DNA from 4 places in the Pseudoalteromonas sp. Of11M-6 genome. Region 4 is predicted to be linked to each of the others. Evidence: predicted binding sites of a transcription regulator. Region 4 holds the regulator's gene; each other region holds the start of a gene.
What was found. The regulator sigma-54, encoded in region 4, starts transcription at its own class of promoters, with help from an activator protein. The targets are predictions, from matches to a motif close to GTTGGCACGNNNNTNGNNT.
Positions count from the first base shown of each region.

Region 1 (4,296 bases), on a different contig from region 4:
GTTGTTATTCCGCCGGAAACCTCGCTTGACCCCGCTTATGCGCTACCTGGAAATACCGCATTACTACTGCATTGTGAAGGGGAGTTTCCTGAGCAAAGTAACCATATTGCGCTTAATCAAAGTGTGTTTTACCAATCAGCTTATACTTGGCTTGCTGAATTTGCCCATATGACGCAAACCGTCGACAACGTGTGTATGCAAGTTGCTGGTGCGCTTTGCTTAGTGGTCGACGATAACAACTTAAATTTGGATATTACTGAAAATATGTTGAAGCAGAATGGTATTTCTACCGTAGGGCTACAAAGCGCGGAACATATTGAGGAAGTTTGCCGCTCACTGCAACCAGATATCATCCTGATGGATATCCATATGCCAAACATTGATGGCTATCAAGCGACCAAGCAGATCAGAGCCGTATGGTCTGAAACTGAGCTGCCCGTTATCGCCTTGACCGCCAATGCAAGTAAAGAAGAGCGGGCGAAAGCCACAGCCGTTGGCATGAATGATTATTTGGTAAAGCCGATCAATAGCACACAGGCGTGCAAGGCATTGGCAAGTAATATTTTCCAGTCAGATAAAACAGAAGAAATCTTTTTCGATTATGAGTTTGCTTTATCACAAATGATGCAAAATGAAACGTTTTTGCAAACAATGTTAGATAAATTTGCTAAACTTTGCCATGATTACCTAGAACAGGTTGCTGAAATAGAGCAAGGTTCAGCATTATTCGAGTTAGCACACGGAATTAAGGGCGCAGCTGCTGGTCTGGGTTTTAAGCGACTGGCGAAAGTTGCAAAAGACCTTGAAACGCAAAGCAAAACGATCACAACAATAACAAATCGCACTGACTTGGATGTGTTAACAAATGCACTTTCACAGGTGGTGTGCTTTATCGAGCTAAAAAGGTAGCGTCATAAGATGCAGCAAGCTGAGCACATTTTTATTATTGATGATGACCCAATAAATAAGATGGTCCTAAGTAATACATTAGGTGACGGCCATCGGTTATCCCATAGCACTGACGCTAAGTTATGTATTGATGAACTAAAAGTAAGCAAACCAGATCTTATTATTTTAGATGTGTTAATGGCTGACGGCGCTGGCTTTGCTGTTTTAGAGTGCCTGAAAAAGGACGCGAGCACTTACGGTATTCCCGTTGTCGTGATCTCCGGTAGTGTGAGCTTTAAAGATGAAGCACGAGGTTTGGAGTTAGGGGCTGTGGATTATATTACTAAACCCTTTAACCCTTTGATTGTAAAAGCCAGAATCAAAAACCATTTAGCAATAAAAAAGAAAAATGATCTGCTAGAAAAGCTAGCCTCTATCGATGGTTTAACAGAGTTGCCCAATCGCAGGTATCTAGATGAAGCGATGAAATCAGCTTTAGAGAGCGCAAAAGCTGATGGCAGTGCGTTTACCGTAATGCTGGTTGAGGTGGACTATTTTAAAACGTTTAATGAGCATTATGGCTATATGCATGGTGATGACTGCTTATTTAAGGTAGCCAAAGCGCTAGAAGAAGCCGCAACCCGACGTTCTTTATTTATTGGCCGTTTTGACGGTACCCGTTTTGCGTTAGTGCTAACTCAGCATAATATCGACATAATTAATGAAATAGCAGAAGCGTTGCACGACTCGGTTAACGCGTTAAAAATCCCCCATATTGCCTCACCCATATGTGCGCATGTGAGCGTTAGCATTGGTGCAGTTCATATTGAAAATCACTGTAGTAATGAGCTCGGTGAGCTGATCAAAATGGCCGATAGCGCACTTGCCGTTGCACAAAAACAGCAAAGTACGGTTTTTATTAAAGTGTTATAAATATCTAAAGCCATATGCGGGGGCTAAAGCATATCCGCATTATTCACCATCCTTGGTGCGATAAAGTCTTACTGAATTTGCTTTAGTGCGTTGTCGCCAAAGCCAACCAGTTGGTTGTTTTTGAATACCAATGGCGTGCACTCATCTTTTGTTACTTTGCCGTCTGAGTGTTTGCTGTTGGTTGCATAGTACAGCACTTGATAGTTGTCGCCGTCTTTTGACACCAACTCGCTAAAGTCAGGAGTTGCAAACATGTCTTTTACTGATGAGTAAGATGCACCCATTTCAAGGTTAGCAATCTTTTCACGATTTTTACGCTGTTTATGTTCCCAGTTAGACGAGTTGTATTCAGAAGCCCAACCGTGTTCTACTTCACCGTCGGATACAGCAACGATACAGCCTGATAATAGAGTAGAGCTAAGCGCAGCCACTAACATTAATTTTTTCATTGTTGTTTTCCTTTTTAATTTTGTTGCTGAGCAAGTAATGCAAACAGCCATTTATTTTTTGCTTGAATTATCACAAGAGTTGCAAACTCTTTGCCAACTAATAAAGTTTATAAATATCAGTTTGTTGTTATTTTTTAATCAGTTTGTGGTTGATGGTTTTCACTAACTTTTAGCGATATCACTCACTAAAACAATAATCTAGACCACTCGGTTTCTCGTTGTGCCTGCCACAAAACTTTCAATATTAATGGCAATTTCGCCGACTAAACGTTCGATGGCTTCTTTACTTGCCCATGCCGTATGCGGTGTTAAAAGCAAGTTTTCCCCTTGGTATTGAACGAGTGGGTTGCTTGCTTGTGCCGGCTCTTGTGTGAGGACATCCACAGCAGCACCAGCTATTTGTTTGTTAGTTAGTGCATCGACCAGCGCTTGCTCATTGACTATTCCGCCTCTTGCGGTGTTGATAATATAGGCATGATTTGGAAGTAGAGCGAATTCAGCACTCGAAATCAGGTTTTCTGTTTCAGCGGTAAGCGGGCAATGAATCGATACAATATCCGCAACCTGCAGTGCTTCTTCAAAAGCCATTCGTCCTGCTCTAACCTCAGTTACGCCCCTACGTTCGGCAACAATTACCTGAGATCCAAATGCTTGTGCGACTTTTGCAACGGCTTCTCCTAACGTTCCATGGCCTACGATCACAAAGTTTTTACCTGCAATTTCGTTGATGCTGTAATCCAAACGACAAAACATGTCACTTTGTTGCCAAAGCCCTGCATGGCAGTCTTGCTGGTAACGATGAATATTTGTCATTAAGTTACCAAGCATAGTAAAGGTGTGCTGCATGACAGAAGGGGTGGAGTAACCAGCCACATTGGCTACCGCAATTTGATGGGCTTTTGCGGCTGCTAAGTCGATGTTGTTGACGCCTGTGGCCGCAACACAAATCAGGCGTAATTGCGGTAACGCTGCGATTGTTTGTTCAGTTAACTGTACTTTATTGGTGATGATGACTGCTGCTTCTTTACAGCGTGTGATGATGTTATCACTGGATGTGGTGTCGTAAGACGTTAATGTGCCTAGTTTGGCAATGGGGGAAAGATCGGTTCCTGCAAGGGTTTTAGCGTCTAATACCACGATTTGCATTATTTTTATCCTTTTCTTGACTTTGGAGTTAACTCTAAGGTTTATACTTGTAATGTCGACTAGGATAATCTTCAGGACTTGGGAGTGTAAAGTGGTAAAGATTGGTGAGCTGGCAAAGCGGCTTAACGTATCAACTGACACGTTAAGGTATTATGAAGCAAACGATCTTCTACACCCTTGCACAAGGAGCGAGGGTGGGTATCGGTTGTTTGATGAGCAAAGTGAAAAGCAAATGCGCTTTATTCTTCGCGCGAAGGAAGTAGGGTTTAGCCTCAAAGAAGTGCAAGACTTGCTGAAGATAAAGTTTGAAAAGCATCAGCACAGTTGTGAAGAAGTGAAAACGCTGACTATCACTAAACGGGATTTAGTGAGAGCGCGGATCGCTGAGTTACAAAAATTTGAACAATCATTATCGACGCTAGCAGAGCAATGCTGCGGCGGTAAGGAAGCGGCAGTGAGCTGCTCGATTTTAACGGCCTTGGAGGCTATCGATGAATGAACTGATAGTAAATTTTTGGCAGCTATTTTTAGTATCTGCCCCGTGGTTACTGCTTGGCCTAATGTTGGCTGGGTTACTTAATGTATTTATTCCAAAAGATTTATTGCAAAAGCACTTAGGAAAAGAAGGATTTTGGACAACGATAAAGGCAGCGCTGATTGGGGCGCCTATGCCGCTTTGCTCTTGCGGCGTTATTCCTGCTGCGGTGGGACTGAGAAGAGCGGGGGGCTCAAAAAGTGCGACAACCGCATTTTTAGTCTCAACGCCTGAAACTGGAGTGGATTCTATCTCGGTTTCTTATGTGCTACTTGGTCCTTTTATGGCGATTATTAGGCCAATTGCGGCTGTGGTTAGCGCAATTGCGGCTGGGTTGCTCGTTGG
Region 1 is NZ_JAKRFW010000008.1:97,303-101,598, forward strand. Features, by position in the region: gene MHN32_RS05880 (response regulator) at 1-909, shown strand, start outside; gene MHN32_RS05885 (diguanylate cyclase) at 919-1,821, shown strand; gene MHN32_RS05890 (DUF3192 domain-containing protein) at 1,890-2,270, opposite strand; gene MHN32_RS05895 (D-2-hydroxyacid dehydrogenase) at 2,469-3,416, opposite strand; gene zntR (Zn(2+)-responsive transcriptional regulator) at 3,508-3,915, shown strand; gene MHN32_RS05905 (SO_0444 family Cu/Zn efflux transporter) at 3,908-4,296, shown strand, end outside.
Region 1: MHN32_RS05890 (DUF3192 domain-containing protein) is a predicted target of sigma-54. The motif match lies at 2,350-2,368, and genes of this name have one in related genera.

Region 2 (4,296 bases), on a different contig from region 4:
TTTGATTTTGAGATAAACGCATAATTACCTCGCTGCACTTAATAAGGTATCGAACACAGTTCTCGCTGCCGAAATGACTTGAGCCGAAGCCGAGTAAGACTGTTGAAAACGTAACAAGTTGGCCGCCTCTTCATCTAGGTTTACACCCGATAGAGACTCAAACCATGCACTCGACTGATTAGCCAGCGCTTCAAATGCCGCGCCATTGGTTTTCGCTTGATTGGTAATAACCCCTACACCTGTGACAATATCGGCATATGCTTCATTAAAGGTTTTATGGCTTTCGGTACTACCTGTAGACTCTACATTTTGCCTAACTAAATCCGACGATTTCAGACCATCGAGCGCCGCGCCATTACGATTGTCATCAAAGCCACCGGTGTTAAAACTAATCTCAAAACTATCACCGATATTCGGTGTACCCTCGATATCGAAAGTGAAGCCAAGATTATCAAAAGGTGCAGGTGCAACTCCCACTCCAGAGAGAATATCTTTACCATCGGCAGGAGCCGTAAAGGTATGCGTTGTACCTGAATTACTGGTTAATGTATATTCGTTAGCATTGGCTGTTTTAGTCAAAGTATAAGGACCATCATTCAACGTTGGCGGCGTTCCCGCAGTAAACGCACTGGTCGCGGGATCGGTATCAGTGACGACTCCTGCTGAAATGGTCGCCGTACCATTATTGTCTGCTGATTTTTCAGTACGAATTGGCGACGCTAATGCGAGAGCTTCTGGTCTTTGAGTTGCAAGCTCCAACCCAGTTGCAGCCTGTTGATTTAATTTCACAAGAAATCTATCACCTGTTGCACCACTACCCGTTACGTTCATTTGTAAGCCAAAATAATCGCCGGTTCCCGTGATGACTCCACCTGCAATATTACCAGTCGTCGGCGTACCGATAGGATTGCCTTTGGCATCTACAGCTGTTATTTCAACGGTTGTTGCACTGGTATAAGTAACTTGAAAATCGGTAGCTGGCAACTCATTGCCGCGCCCAGGCTCAAGTGTTGCCGTAAGCGCTGCGGTGCCTGTATTTTCGCTGTAAGCAAAACCACCCACGGTGGGTATTTTAAATATATCTCCACCTATATTGCCATCTAAGTCCATTCCCAATCTATTTTGCTGATTAAAAGCATCTGCCAATGCGAGGCCAATTTGACCTAGTTGGTTTTGTGCCGGGATCAACACTTCATCTCTAAATGCCAGTAACCCGCCGATTTTGCCTTTCAAGCTGCCGCTATCTAACTCGAGTTGCACAACATTTTTATCTTTAATGTCTAGGATTAGTTCTTTATGATTAGGATCTGGATTGCCTTTCATCGCGAATAAATTGAAGGCACCACCTTGCATCACAAGCGCATCCCCAGTGCCTAAAAATACGAGCTTCTCGCCATTTTCACCGTCGAGTGTTTCTATATCTACGAGCTCAGCAAGCTCTTTAATTGCTTGATCTCGCTCATTAAGCACGCTGTGATCGACATTGTTAAGATTGAGCGCTGACTTACTCGCCACTTGCTTATTCAATTCACTGATTTTTTGCACAAGGTTATTGGCTTCTTCTGAGAAAATATCCAATTGCTCGTTCACGATACTGTTTTGATCAACAACAATACCTGACAATCTATCCATTTGATCGACTAGGCCTTGAGCGCCCGTCATAAATAAAGAGCGGTTAGTTGTCGATGAAGGCAAGTTAATCGCGCTTTGTAAATTATTAAACATCGAGTTGATGCTCTTGCTCAGACTGTTTGAGTCTTGTGCAAACAACGTATCAACGCGGCTTGCCTCAGTGACAAACTGCTCATAGTAAGATTGATTAGAAATATCACGATTTAATTGCTGCTGCGCAAATTGGTTGATCAAACGCACCGTTTCACCACGACCAACCATGCCACCTATCATCGTTCCGTGCTCAGTCCGTTCACGGATATACCCTTTGGTATTTAGGTTAGCAATGTTTTTACTGGTGGTTTGTAGTAACTCGGAGTTAGCCCTAACCCCTGCTGCACCAATATTTAATAGATCAAATGACATCTCATCTGACTCCCTTTGTTAGCGCACCGGATAAGAAATCGGATACATCAATACGCTTTAAAACTGACTTAATTTTGTTGGCATAATTCGGATCGGTCGCATAGCCTGCATTTTGAAGTTCACTTAAATAGGCGTGACTATCACCAGCCTTATTTAAGGCTTGCTCGTATCTCGGATTACCTTTTAGGAAACTGACATAATCATCAAAGCTTTGTTCAAGCGACTTATAAGCACGGAAATCGGCTTGCTTTTGCACCGGTAACCCTTGCTCAAATTCAAGTGTCGATTTTCTGGCGCTTTCACCACTCCAGCGGCTATCCGCTTTAATATTGAATAGATTAAAACTGCTACTACCATCCTTTTTGCTGATGATGTGTTTACCCCAACCGGTTTCCAGTGCAGCTTGTGCAACCATTACCGCAGGGTTCAAGCCCAACTTTTTCGCCGCTGTTTGAGCGTATTCCCAAATTCTGTCGACGAATTCCTCAGGAGAACCAAAGCCTGTTTGTTCATCGCTTGAGGCATCTGCCTTTACATTGACAACCTGCGGTTCGGGTTTATTCACACTCTCACTCGCTGTCGCCTGCTTTTTAAAGGAAATATCGCCGTCAGCTCTCATTACTGAGGCAGGCTTATACTTTTCAGAGTTAGGAGACAACTGCTGCACAATCAGATCTGCCAGTCCTAAGCTGCCTTGCTCAGATAAGTGCATCGAAAGTTGCTGATCATGCATTTCTTCAAAAAATTTGACACCACTAGAGTTAAATGGACTGTCTTTATCCTCTAGCGCCTCATTCGCTTTACGCATGCTTTGTAACAACATTTGCGTAAAGATAGACTCAAACTGTTGTGCCGCCTTCTTCAATGCCTGATCTGAGGCACCTTGATCGCCAGCACCTTTCAGCGCCTCTTTACGGATCGAATCAAGGTTTCCTAGGTCAAAAAAGCTTTGATTTTTCAATTGGTCGGTGTTCATACACTCAGCACTGTTTGACGTTAATAACTATACAAATAGAAATGCAAAATCCGAGCCAAAAAAAAGCCCCACAATTGCGGGGCTAACTAGTTGATTAATAATGGAACATCAAATGACGACTAATTGACCATTTATCGCGCCTGCTTCTTTTAGCGCTTCAAGGATCGCCATTAAATCGCCAGGTGCTGCGCCAACCTGGTTAATTGCCCTAACCAAGTCATCAAGACTCACGCCTGGGTCAAACACAAACGCTCGAGAGTCATCCTGATTTACGTCGATAATGCTTTGCTGCGTCACTGTTGTTTCGCCATTCGCCAGCGCATTAGGTTGTGACACATTTTGCTGCTCAGCAATTGTTACGGTAAGGCCGCCATGAGTAATTGCCGCAGGCTGCAACTTGACATTTTTGCCGATAACGATAGTGCCAGTGCGCGAGTTAACGATGATCTTCGCAGCGGTATCCGCTGGTTTGAATTCAAGATTCTCTAGCGTAGATAAATACGCAACGCGCTGAGACGGATCTCTTGGTGCAATTACTCGAACTGAGGCTGCATCCATAGGTTTTGCACTATTTGGTCCAACAAGGCCATTGATAGTATCGGCCAAGCGTTTTGCAGTAGTAAAGTCTGGTCTATTCAAGTTAAAGGTAATGTAATCACCCTGAGTAAACGGACTTGGTACCGCTCGCTCCACTGTCGCGCCGTTTGCCACCCGACCAACAGTCGGCGTATTGATCACAACTCGACTCCCATCGGCACCATCAGCACCCAAACCACCAACAATCAAACTTCCTTGCGCAATTGCATATACGTTACCATCGACCCCTTTTAGAAAGGTCTGAAGTAAAGTACCGCCTCGTAAACTACCAGCACTACCAATAGATGAAACGGTAACGTCAATGGTTTGGCCGGGCTTAACAAAAGGTGGCAGATCTGCGTGAACCGCAACAGCCGCAACATTTTTAATTTTTGGCTTTAAGCTTGCGGGCATCGTTATGCCAAAGCTATTCAACATCGCTTTAAAGCTTTGCTCGGTAAATCTGGTTTGCTCACCGGTACCAGGCAAGCCTACAACTAGGCCGTAGCCAACCAGTTGGTTTGAACGAACACCTTCAACCATACTGACGTCTTTAACTCGCTCAGCAGAAGCCAAAGAAGAAAAACCAACCAACGTAATGGCCGCACCGATAAGCAAAATATTCTTAAGCATATTGTTCATTTTCAGCACCTTAAAACGGCATCAGCGCGCTCATAAAGAAACTCGTTAACCAACCTGCACTTTGC
Region 2 is NZ_JAKRFW010000004.1:47,656-51,951, reverse strand. Features, by position in the region: gene flgL (flagellar hook-associated protein FlgL) at 1-22, opposite strand, end outside; gene flgK (flagellar hook-associated protein FlgK) at 25-2,037, opposite strand; gene flgJ (flagellar assembly peptidoglycan hydrolase FlgJ) at 2,039-3,013, opposite strand; gene MHN32_RS03410 (flagellar basal body P-ring protein FlgI) at 3,122-4,222, opposite strand; gene flgH (flagellar basal body L-ring protein FlgH) at 4,242-4,296, opposite strand, start outside.
Region 2: flgJ (flagellar assembly peptidoglycan hydrolase FlgJ) is a predicted target of sigma-54. The motif match lies at 3,055-3,073, and genes of this name have one in related genera.

Region 3 (4,296 bases), on a different contig from region 4:
TAAATATCTACTGCAAACAAAGGCTGAAGTCTACTATCAAATCCAGGTGGGTGAGCAAAGGTTGTGGATTGAACACAATGAAATGTCGAGTTTGGCCTCCTCAATAGCAGGAGGGATGAGTATGGTGTGTTTGCAACTACTGGTTAAAAGTCAGTGTAGGTAAGCAATATCGCTCTAATTATTCACGGTATTGCGGTGCAAAAAGAACTTATGAGCATCGCTTTGGGCGACTAATATACCTTTTTGATTAAACACTTTCATAACCAAAGAGTGCTCGCCACGATTGATACCACGCAAAGAAAACTGAGTATTACTTTGTTTTGGCCCTGTGGCTGTTCCGTTGAGAAAGAGTTGCACGCTTAAACCTTGGGTAAATCTTGGTTCTATGGTGCCAGTTACGTATACACTGCCACTATTATCACGGATTGTTTGCTCATGCTCAGGAGAAGTGATTTTAGCTGTATATTGAATCGTTGGTGTTGTATCCGTTTGTTCGAGAATTTTAGTATCAACACTTGGCATGGTTAAAGCGCTGGCGTTGAGTTTGACTTCTTTTGAACCTGGTTGCGGTACATCCGAATAGACCCAATGGCCGTTTTTGTCTTTCCAGCGATAGATTTTTGGATTGGACTCTGCTGCAGCATCAATGCTTGTTAGGGTTAGCGTCATGCTAACCGACATTATAAGAAACCACTGACGCACCACAACTCTCCACAGTAAACTACTGTTCATACTTTAGTATAGTGTTGTTGGAATTGCGAGTTACAAATGAGTAACTCCGAGAATAAATTTATTCGAGATATTTAATTTAACCTTTTGAATTAAATTAAAAAAGCCCGTAATTACGGGCTTGAGAACACATATGATTAAGAGTGCCAGAAACGCATAATGAGTTTTGGCTCTACAAGCTCAATACCGCGGTACTGAGCGTAGTAGTCTGTTAGCGATTAAACGCTGTAGTACATTTCGAACTCAACTGGGTGAGTTGTCATGTTTAATTTTTCAACTTCTTTCGACTTAAGTGTGATGTACGCATCGATTAGGTCGTCAGTGAATACGCCACCTTGAGTTAAGAACTCACGGTCAGCATCTAGAGAAGCAAGCGCTTCGTCAAGTGATGCTGCAACTGTTGGGATTTCTGCTGCTTCTTCCGCTGGTAGGTCGTACAAATCTTTGTCCATTGCATCGCCAGGGTGGATCTTGTTGCGGATACCGTCAAGACCAGCCATCAACTGCGCTGCGAAAGCTAGGTATGGGTTAGCCGCAGGATCTGGGAAGCGTACTTCGATACGACGACCCTTTTCTGATGGGATCACCGGGATACGGATTGATGCTGAGCGGTTACGTGCTGAGTATGCAAGCATAACTGGCGCTTCAAACCCTGGTACTAGACGCTTATAAGAGTTTGTTGCTGGGTTAGTGAATGCATTGATTGCTTTAGCATGCTTAATGATACCACCAATGTAGTAAAGCGCTTCTTCAGATAGACCGCCGTACTTGTCGCCTGCGAAGATGTTCTTGCCGTCTTTAGCAAGTGATTGGTGGCAATGCATGCCTGAACCGTTATCACCAACGATTGGCTTAGGCATAAAGGTTGCTGTTTTACCGTATAGGTGAGCCATGTTGTGGATAACGTACTTCATCTCTTGGATTTCGTCTGCTTTAGTTACCATAGTATTAAAGCGAGTCGCAATCTCATTTTGACCAGCAGTTGCTACTTCGTGGTGGTGCGCTTCAACAACGTGGCCCATCTCTTCAAGTACTAAACAAGTAGCTGCACGCCAATCATTGGACGAATCTACCGGTGCTACTGGGAAGTAACCACCTTTTACGCCAGGACGGTGACCTGTGTTACCACCTTCGTAGTCTTTGTCTGAGTTCCAAGCCGCTTCTTCAGCATCAATTTTGTACATTGAGCCAGACATGTCAGTTTTAAATTTAACATCGTCAAACAAGAAAAACTCTGGCTCAGGACCGAATAATACGGTGTCTGCAATACCCGTTGAACGCATGAACTCTTCAGCGCGTTTAGCTACTGAACGTGGGTCACGCTCGTAACCTTGGTGTGTGTTTGGTTCAACCACGTCACAACGGACGATAAGGGTTGTTTCTTCTGCGAATGGGTCTAGCTTAGCACTTTCTGCGTCAGGCATAAGTACCATGTCAGATTCGTTGATGCCTTTCCAACCAGCGATAGATGAGCCATCAAACATTTTGCCGTCTTCAAAGAAGTCTTCATCGGCTTGATGATGCGGGATCGATACGTGTTGTTCTTTACCTTTTGTATCTGTGAAACGTAAGTCAACAAATTTTACGTCGTGCTCTTTAATAAAATCTAAAACCGATTGTGACATGTGTCCTCCGACTCGTTGGGTTATTTTTTGCTGCAATGTACTGCAATTGCACCTTGATAAGCGTTAATCGTGCCAATTGTTTAACTGTTTGATTTTTAGTAATTTATTTAAATTCACTGATCTGTGAACGGATGTTTTGCACTAAATTGGTGCGTAAGTGTTCCATGGTGGTGCGTAATATTTTTCCTGACAACGACACTTTCCATTTCTGTTGTAGTTGATATTGATTAAATGCTCAAGGTATCAAGATATCGAATAGCTAAAAATTGCTCGAGTATATTCAGTTGTCTGCACTAATGGTGGTCTGGTATTGAGCAGAAAATTGAAATTAATTTCTAAATTTATAGAAAAAATACATTCTAAATATTGCATATAAAGCACCTTTCTTTAGGTATTTAATCGAAACTTTTCTTTGCTCATTAACTGCTTCTTAGATTAATTTTTACATCTTTTGTTTATATACGCTAACACCAAAGAGCCCGCATTTTATAGGCGACTTTTTGTTCACCATTTATTTGTCTGTATTTGGGTGAATGATACTGCATGTGAGGAAGTTGTATGTACATTATGCAATTTTGTATTTCTCAATTGTGTCCTGTGTGTTAATTGTGTTAATTGAGTTAATTTTTGTTTTGTTTTTTGTGTTGATCAGTTTCATTTTTTGGGTACTATGTACCTGATATTAATAAGTTGAGTCTAATGTTAAAGGGGCTACTTGATGCACTCTAATAGGCTAAATTTTCGTTTGTTACTGTTGATATGCAAGGAAGAAGTAAGGTGTTTTCTCGAGAGTCATTAGCATTAAGATTTGTTATTTTAGTATTTATTCCCCTCCTTATAATCATCTCTTATTTTTACTTAGACGAGAGAGAAACTTTACCTCTGGATAATATCACATTAAGCGATAGCGCTTTGAGTAACAAAGTGAGTATCTCTAGAGATAAATACGGAGTTCCAAATATAAGCGCGAAAAGTGATCATGATGCTTTTTTCGCTATGGGATATGTTCAAGCTCAAGATCGGCTTTGGCAAATGGAGTTACAGCGCCGACTAATTAAAGGTACTTTGAGTGAGGTCTTTGGAGCATCAACAATTGAGCGTGATAAATATATGCGTACTTTGGGGCTTGCTGATGCTGCAAAAGAGGCGCTAAAAAGTTTAGGGAAGCGGGAAAAAGGCATCTTAGTTGCCTTCTCTGAAGGAGTGAATGCGTATATCAGAGATTCTGAAAACCTACCAATTGAGTTTAGGGTTTTTGGTGTCGTTGCTTCAAATTGGTCTCCTGAAGATTCATTAATGGTAGGTAAGCTACTTTCTTACTCTCTGAGTTTTGCTGCTAATTATGAACGCGCCAGAGTACAAGCTGCCGCTAAATTACCAGTGGACTATTTACACTCAATCTATCCAGAGCTTAATGATCAGCAATCTTTATCAGAGGATATATCACGTGTCGCTAAATTGGATGAGACGTTAAGCCAGTTAGCGAGTATCGAAGAAGCTTTATTGCTAGAGCATGGGATTGGAGGCAAATTTGCCGGGAGTAACGCTTGGGCAATTTCTGGGGAGTTAAGTGCTTCGGGCGATGCGATGTTGGCGAATGATCCTCATCTCTCTTTCCAAATGCCTTCATTATGGTATCGAGCGTCTTTGTTAGGCGGCGAAGTAAACGCATCAGGTATGACCATTCCAGGATTGCCTGTAATTGTATTTGGACATAATGCTCATATTGCTTGGGGCGGTACTAACATGCCCGCGGATACGCAAGATTTGGTCATAGTGGACCTTAATCGAGGAGGGAATTCTGCAGGAGAGAAAATTGTTCAAAGGGTAGAGGAGATCGCGGTTAAGGCTGACTTCCCAGCTCAATTTAGAAAAGCCCCAGAGACTATAAAACATACGGTTGCACAATCAAAATATGGGCCTATTCTAGATTATAGTGCTG
Region 3 is NZ_JAKRFW010000028.1:34,491-38,786, forward strand. Features, by position in the region: gene MHN32_RS14315 (DUF4124 domain-containing protein) at 175-681, opposite strand; gene glnA (glutamate--ammonia ligase) at 948-2,354, opposite strand; gene MHN32_RS14325 (penicillin acylase family protein) at 3,279-4,296, shown strand, end outside.
Region 3: glnA (glutamate--ammonia ligase) is a predicted target of sigma-54. The motif match lies at 2,413-2,431, and genes of this name have one in related genera.

Region 4 (4,296 bases):
AACATTTAACCCTCTTGCTCTCGGTGACGAATTTTGACGTTGGGATGGGTTTTAGCAAAACGTTCACCAATGGTTTGCGCTAAGTATACCGAGCGATGTTGCCCACCTGTACATCCTATTGCGATCGTTAGATAACTGCGATTGTTACGCTCTAAGTGTGGTAACCAAGTTTGTACGAAGGTTTGGATCTGCCAAGTAAACTTTTGCACGATGCTGTGACTCGACAAATAGTCTTTGACTGGCTGATCTAAGCCAGTTAGCGGCTTAAGCTCAGGCTCCCAATGTGGGTTGGGTAAAAAGCGCGCATCAAAAACGTAATCCGCTTGTTTTGGGATGCCGTGTTTAAAGCCGAAAGATTCAAAGGTAATAATGAGTTGTTTGTCTTTTTTACCTAAGATTTTTTCGCGGATATCTTCTGCAAGTTGATGAACGCTCAGGCCTGTAGTATCAATGAGAAAATCGGCGCGAGTGATCAGCACGTCTAACAATTCCCGTTCTTTCTTTATCGCAACATCTAATGGAAGATTATGCAGTGAAAGAGGGTGCAAACGGCGTGTTTCTGAGAAGCGCTTTATCAGGGTTTGATCGTCACTGTCTAAATAAAACAGGGTAGGTTTGGCAAAGCCTGGTAAGTATTCAAGAATGTCATTAAACTCGTCCTGTTCTTTAGGTAAGTTTCTAACATCAATACTGACTGCAATTTTATTATAATTGTCCGAAACACTGCGGACTAAAGACGGCAGCAAATTGACCGGAATGTTATCCACACAATAGTAGCCTAAGTCTTCCAATACTCGAAGCGCTACAGATTTACCAGAGCCTGAGCGGCCACTGATAATGATAAGCTCGAGTCCTTTTTCGTCATCACTCATCAAGTTCACCTTGGATCACTGCATATAACTCATCATCACTTTTTGCTTGCCTAAGCATTTTGCAAAAAGACTTGTCTTTGAGTGTATCAGCAATCGCCGCTAAGGTCTTCAGGTGTTGTTGATTATCACCTTCAGGTACGATGAACGCGACAAAAATATCGACAGGCTGCTTATCTATGGCTTCAAACTGGATCCCTTGCTCGCTGACAAGCACCATTGCAAGGATTTTATCCAAACCTTCAAGTCGACCATGGGGAATGGCAATGCCTTTACCGATCCCTGTGCTGCCCAATTTCTCTCGCGCCATTAAGGCGTCCAAGATAGCATGCTGACTGGTATTTGGAATTTGGCTATGAGCCAGTTCGCTGATGTATTCTAAAATACGTTTTTTGCTATTAAAAAGGACCGCAGCTTTACTGCAGTCCTTGTTCACTAATTCACTTAATTTCATCTTAGTGTCGAGTGAGCTTCTCTTTGTGTTTAATAACTTGACGATCTAGCTTGTCGATAAGGCCATCAATTGCGGCATACATATCTTGATGCTCTGTTGATGCAAATAGCTCGCCGCCGTTTACGTGTAATGTTGCTTCTGCTTTTTGTACTAGTTTCTCGACATCAAGGATCACATGCACATTATTGATATGATCAAAGTGCCTTTCTAGCTTCGCAAACTTGTTGGTGACATAGTCTCTTAATGAGTCAGTAATTTCTACATGGCGACCAGTTAGATTTAGTTGCATAAGCATTTTTCCTTCTTGGGTTTTACGTCTTATATCAAGCTTTTACGCTGATTTGACGGTGGAATGGCTAGGGATTCACGATATTTTGCAATCGTACGTCTCGCTACCTTAATTCCTTGCTCAGCTAAGATATCTGCAATTTTGCTGTCACTCAATGGCTTCGCGGTATTCTCTGCAGCTATCAGCTTTTTGATAAGTGCTCTAATTGCTGTAGAAGAGCACTCACCTCCATTTTCCGTACTTACATGGCTAGAGAAGAAATACTTCAGCTCAAATATTCCCCGAGGTGTATGCATGTATTTTTGTGTTGTCACACGGGAAATTGTGGACTCATGCATCTCAACCATTTCAGCAACATCATTTAGCACCATAGGGCGCATTGCTTCGGGGCCATGTTCAAAGAATGCCTGTTGTTGTTGCACAATGCAATTGGTAACTTTTAATAAAGTATCATTTCGGCTTTCTAAGCTTTTAATAAACCACTTTGCTTCTTGTAAATGTGAGCGAATAAACTGACTATCCGTACTGGATTTCGCCGTTCTAGACATCGCAGCGTAATGGTCATTTACTCTTATTTTAGGCATAGCATCAGGATTTAGCTCTACGACCCAACGACCTTTTACTTTTTTCACCGATACGTCAGGGATCACATATTCAGGCTCTTCATGAATAATGCTTGCCGCAGGCTTTGGGTTAAGGCTATGTATTAACGTCATGACCTCTTTGAGATCGGCTTCTTTAAGGCGCGTTTTCTTAGCCAAAGTTCGATAGTCACGGCTGGCAAGCAAGTCGATATGCTCTGTCAGGATCATTTTTGTTTCGGCAATCCATGGGGTATCTGGGGCGAATTGGTTTAGCTGAATGCATAAGCATTCTTGTAAACTACGCGCTGCGATACCGACAGGGTCAAAAAGCTGAATGCGTTTGAGTACGGCTTCGACTTCATCTAGCTCAATAGGCTCTTCGCTATTCTCGTCATTAATGCTTTCTAAAATGTCTTCGCAAGACAGTGTTAGAATGCCTGACAGGTCGACCGCTTCAATAATCGCAATCGCAATAGCTCTATCTGTTGGACTAAATGGTGTCAGTTCGAGTTGCCACATGAGATAATCGTGGAGAGATTCAGAGGTTTCCCCTTGATAAACATTATCGTCATCGGGAAGTGGACCTGAGCTTGCAGCAGGCGCTGCACTCATATACTCGTCCCAAGTGACATCCATGGCAAGGTCATCGCTCACAGTGTCTTTGCTCATGGCGGTATCTGAGTCTATCTCATAGTCACTAACCTGCGTTTCATCGGCTGAATCTTGATTGTCGTCAGCACGGCTCTTTTCTTGGCTGTGTTGGTCAGCGTTTTCGCCGTCAGTATTATCACCTTCTTCCACTTCCAACAATGGATTGCTGTCTAATGCTTCTTGTATTTCTTGTTGCAGATCCAATGTACTAAGCTGCAGCAAGCGAATGGCTTGTTGCAGTTGCGGAGTCATTGTAAGTTGCTGCCCCATGCGCAGCTGTAATGATTGCCTCATGTATCTCTAACAATCCTTTTTAACAGTTATTAATACTACGTCTTAACTATAGCTTGAATTGTTCGCCTAGGTAGACATCTCTTACGGTTTGATCTGCCAAAACATGTTCTGGCGTGCCTGCAGCGATTAACTCACCATGTGAAACGATGTAGGCCTTTTCACATACGTCCAGTGTTTCTCTAACGTTATGATCGGTGATAAGCACACCGATACCACGGTTTTTTAGGTGCTCTATGATTGTCTTTATATCTAACACCGAAATAGGATCAACACCAGCAAAAGGTTCATCTAACAGGATAAACTTAGGGTTTGCGGCTAAAGCGCGAGCAATTTCGACTCGTCTTCTTTCGCCTCCCGACAATGCCATGCCCTGTGAGTCGCGAATGTGTTGAATATTAAACTCATCCAGTAACTCGTTTAGTTCAGCTTCTCTTTCAACTTTAGATAAGTCTTTTCGAGTTTCTAAAATCGCCATCAAATTTTGATAGACCGTGAGTTTTCTAAAGATTGAAGACTCTTGCGGTAGATAGCCAATACCAAGTCGTGCACGGCTGTGCATCGGTAACAAAGTGATATCTTCGTCATCAATCTGAATATAGCCTTTGTCGCTTGGTACTAACCCTACAATCATGTAGAACGTAGTGGTTTTACCTGCACCATTTGGTCCTAATAAGCCTACAATACTGCCAGCCTGAACACTTAAACCAACATTTTTGACGACCTGACGACCCTTATAACTCTTTGCTAGACCAGTTGCTTTGAGCTCGCTCATTAATTGTTACCTTCTTCCTGCGCTTTTTTCTCTTTAGCGTCTTTTTTGTCATCAACAGGAACAAGGATGGTTCTTACTCGAGAGTCTTCTTGGTCTGAGCGCTCAGCGCTGATCAATTGCTTTTCAATGTCATAGGTGATGACTTGAGCATTGATTTTTTGCCCAGTTTGATTGATTTCAGCATCACCAGAAATCACTAGGGTTCCCTTCGCTACGTCGTAACGGATTTCATTTGCTTTGGCTTCTAGCAAGTTGCCATCGGGTTGACGTTCGCTAAAAGTGGCAGGGCTGCCAGTTGCCACAAGCAGTTGCTTGTTAATGCCAAGTTCCGCGCGACGGTGGACCTCTAGGCGATCGGCATTTATCTTTCTGTTGCCATGAAT
Region 4 is NZ_JAKRFW010000001.1:218,675-222,970, reverse strand. Features, by position in the region: gene MHN32_RS01030 (HPr family phosphocarrier protein) at 1-5, opposite strand, end outside; gene rapZ (RNase adapter RapZ) at 6-872, opposite strand; gene ptsN (PTS IIA-like nitrogen regulatory protein PtsN) at 865-1,323, opposite strand; gene hpf (ribosome hibernation promoting factor) at 1,325-1,612, opposite strand; gene MHN32_RS01010 (RNA polymerase factor sigma-54) at 1,642-3,141, opposite strand; gene lptB (LPS export ABC transporter ATP-binding protein) at 3,188-3,913, opposite strand; gene lptA (lipopolysaccharide transport periplasmic protein LptA) at 3,913-4,296, opposite strand, start outside.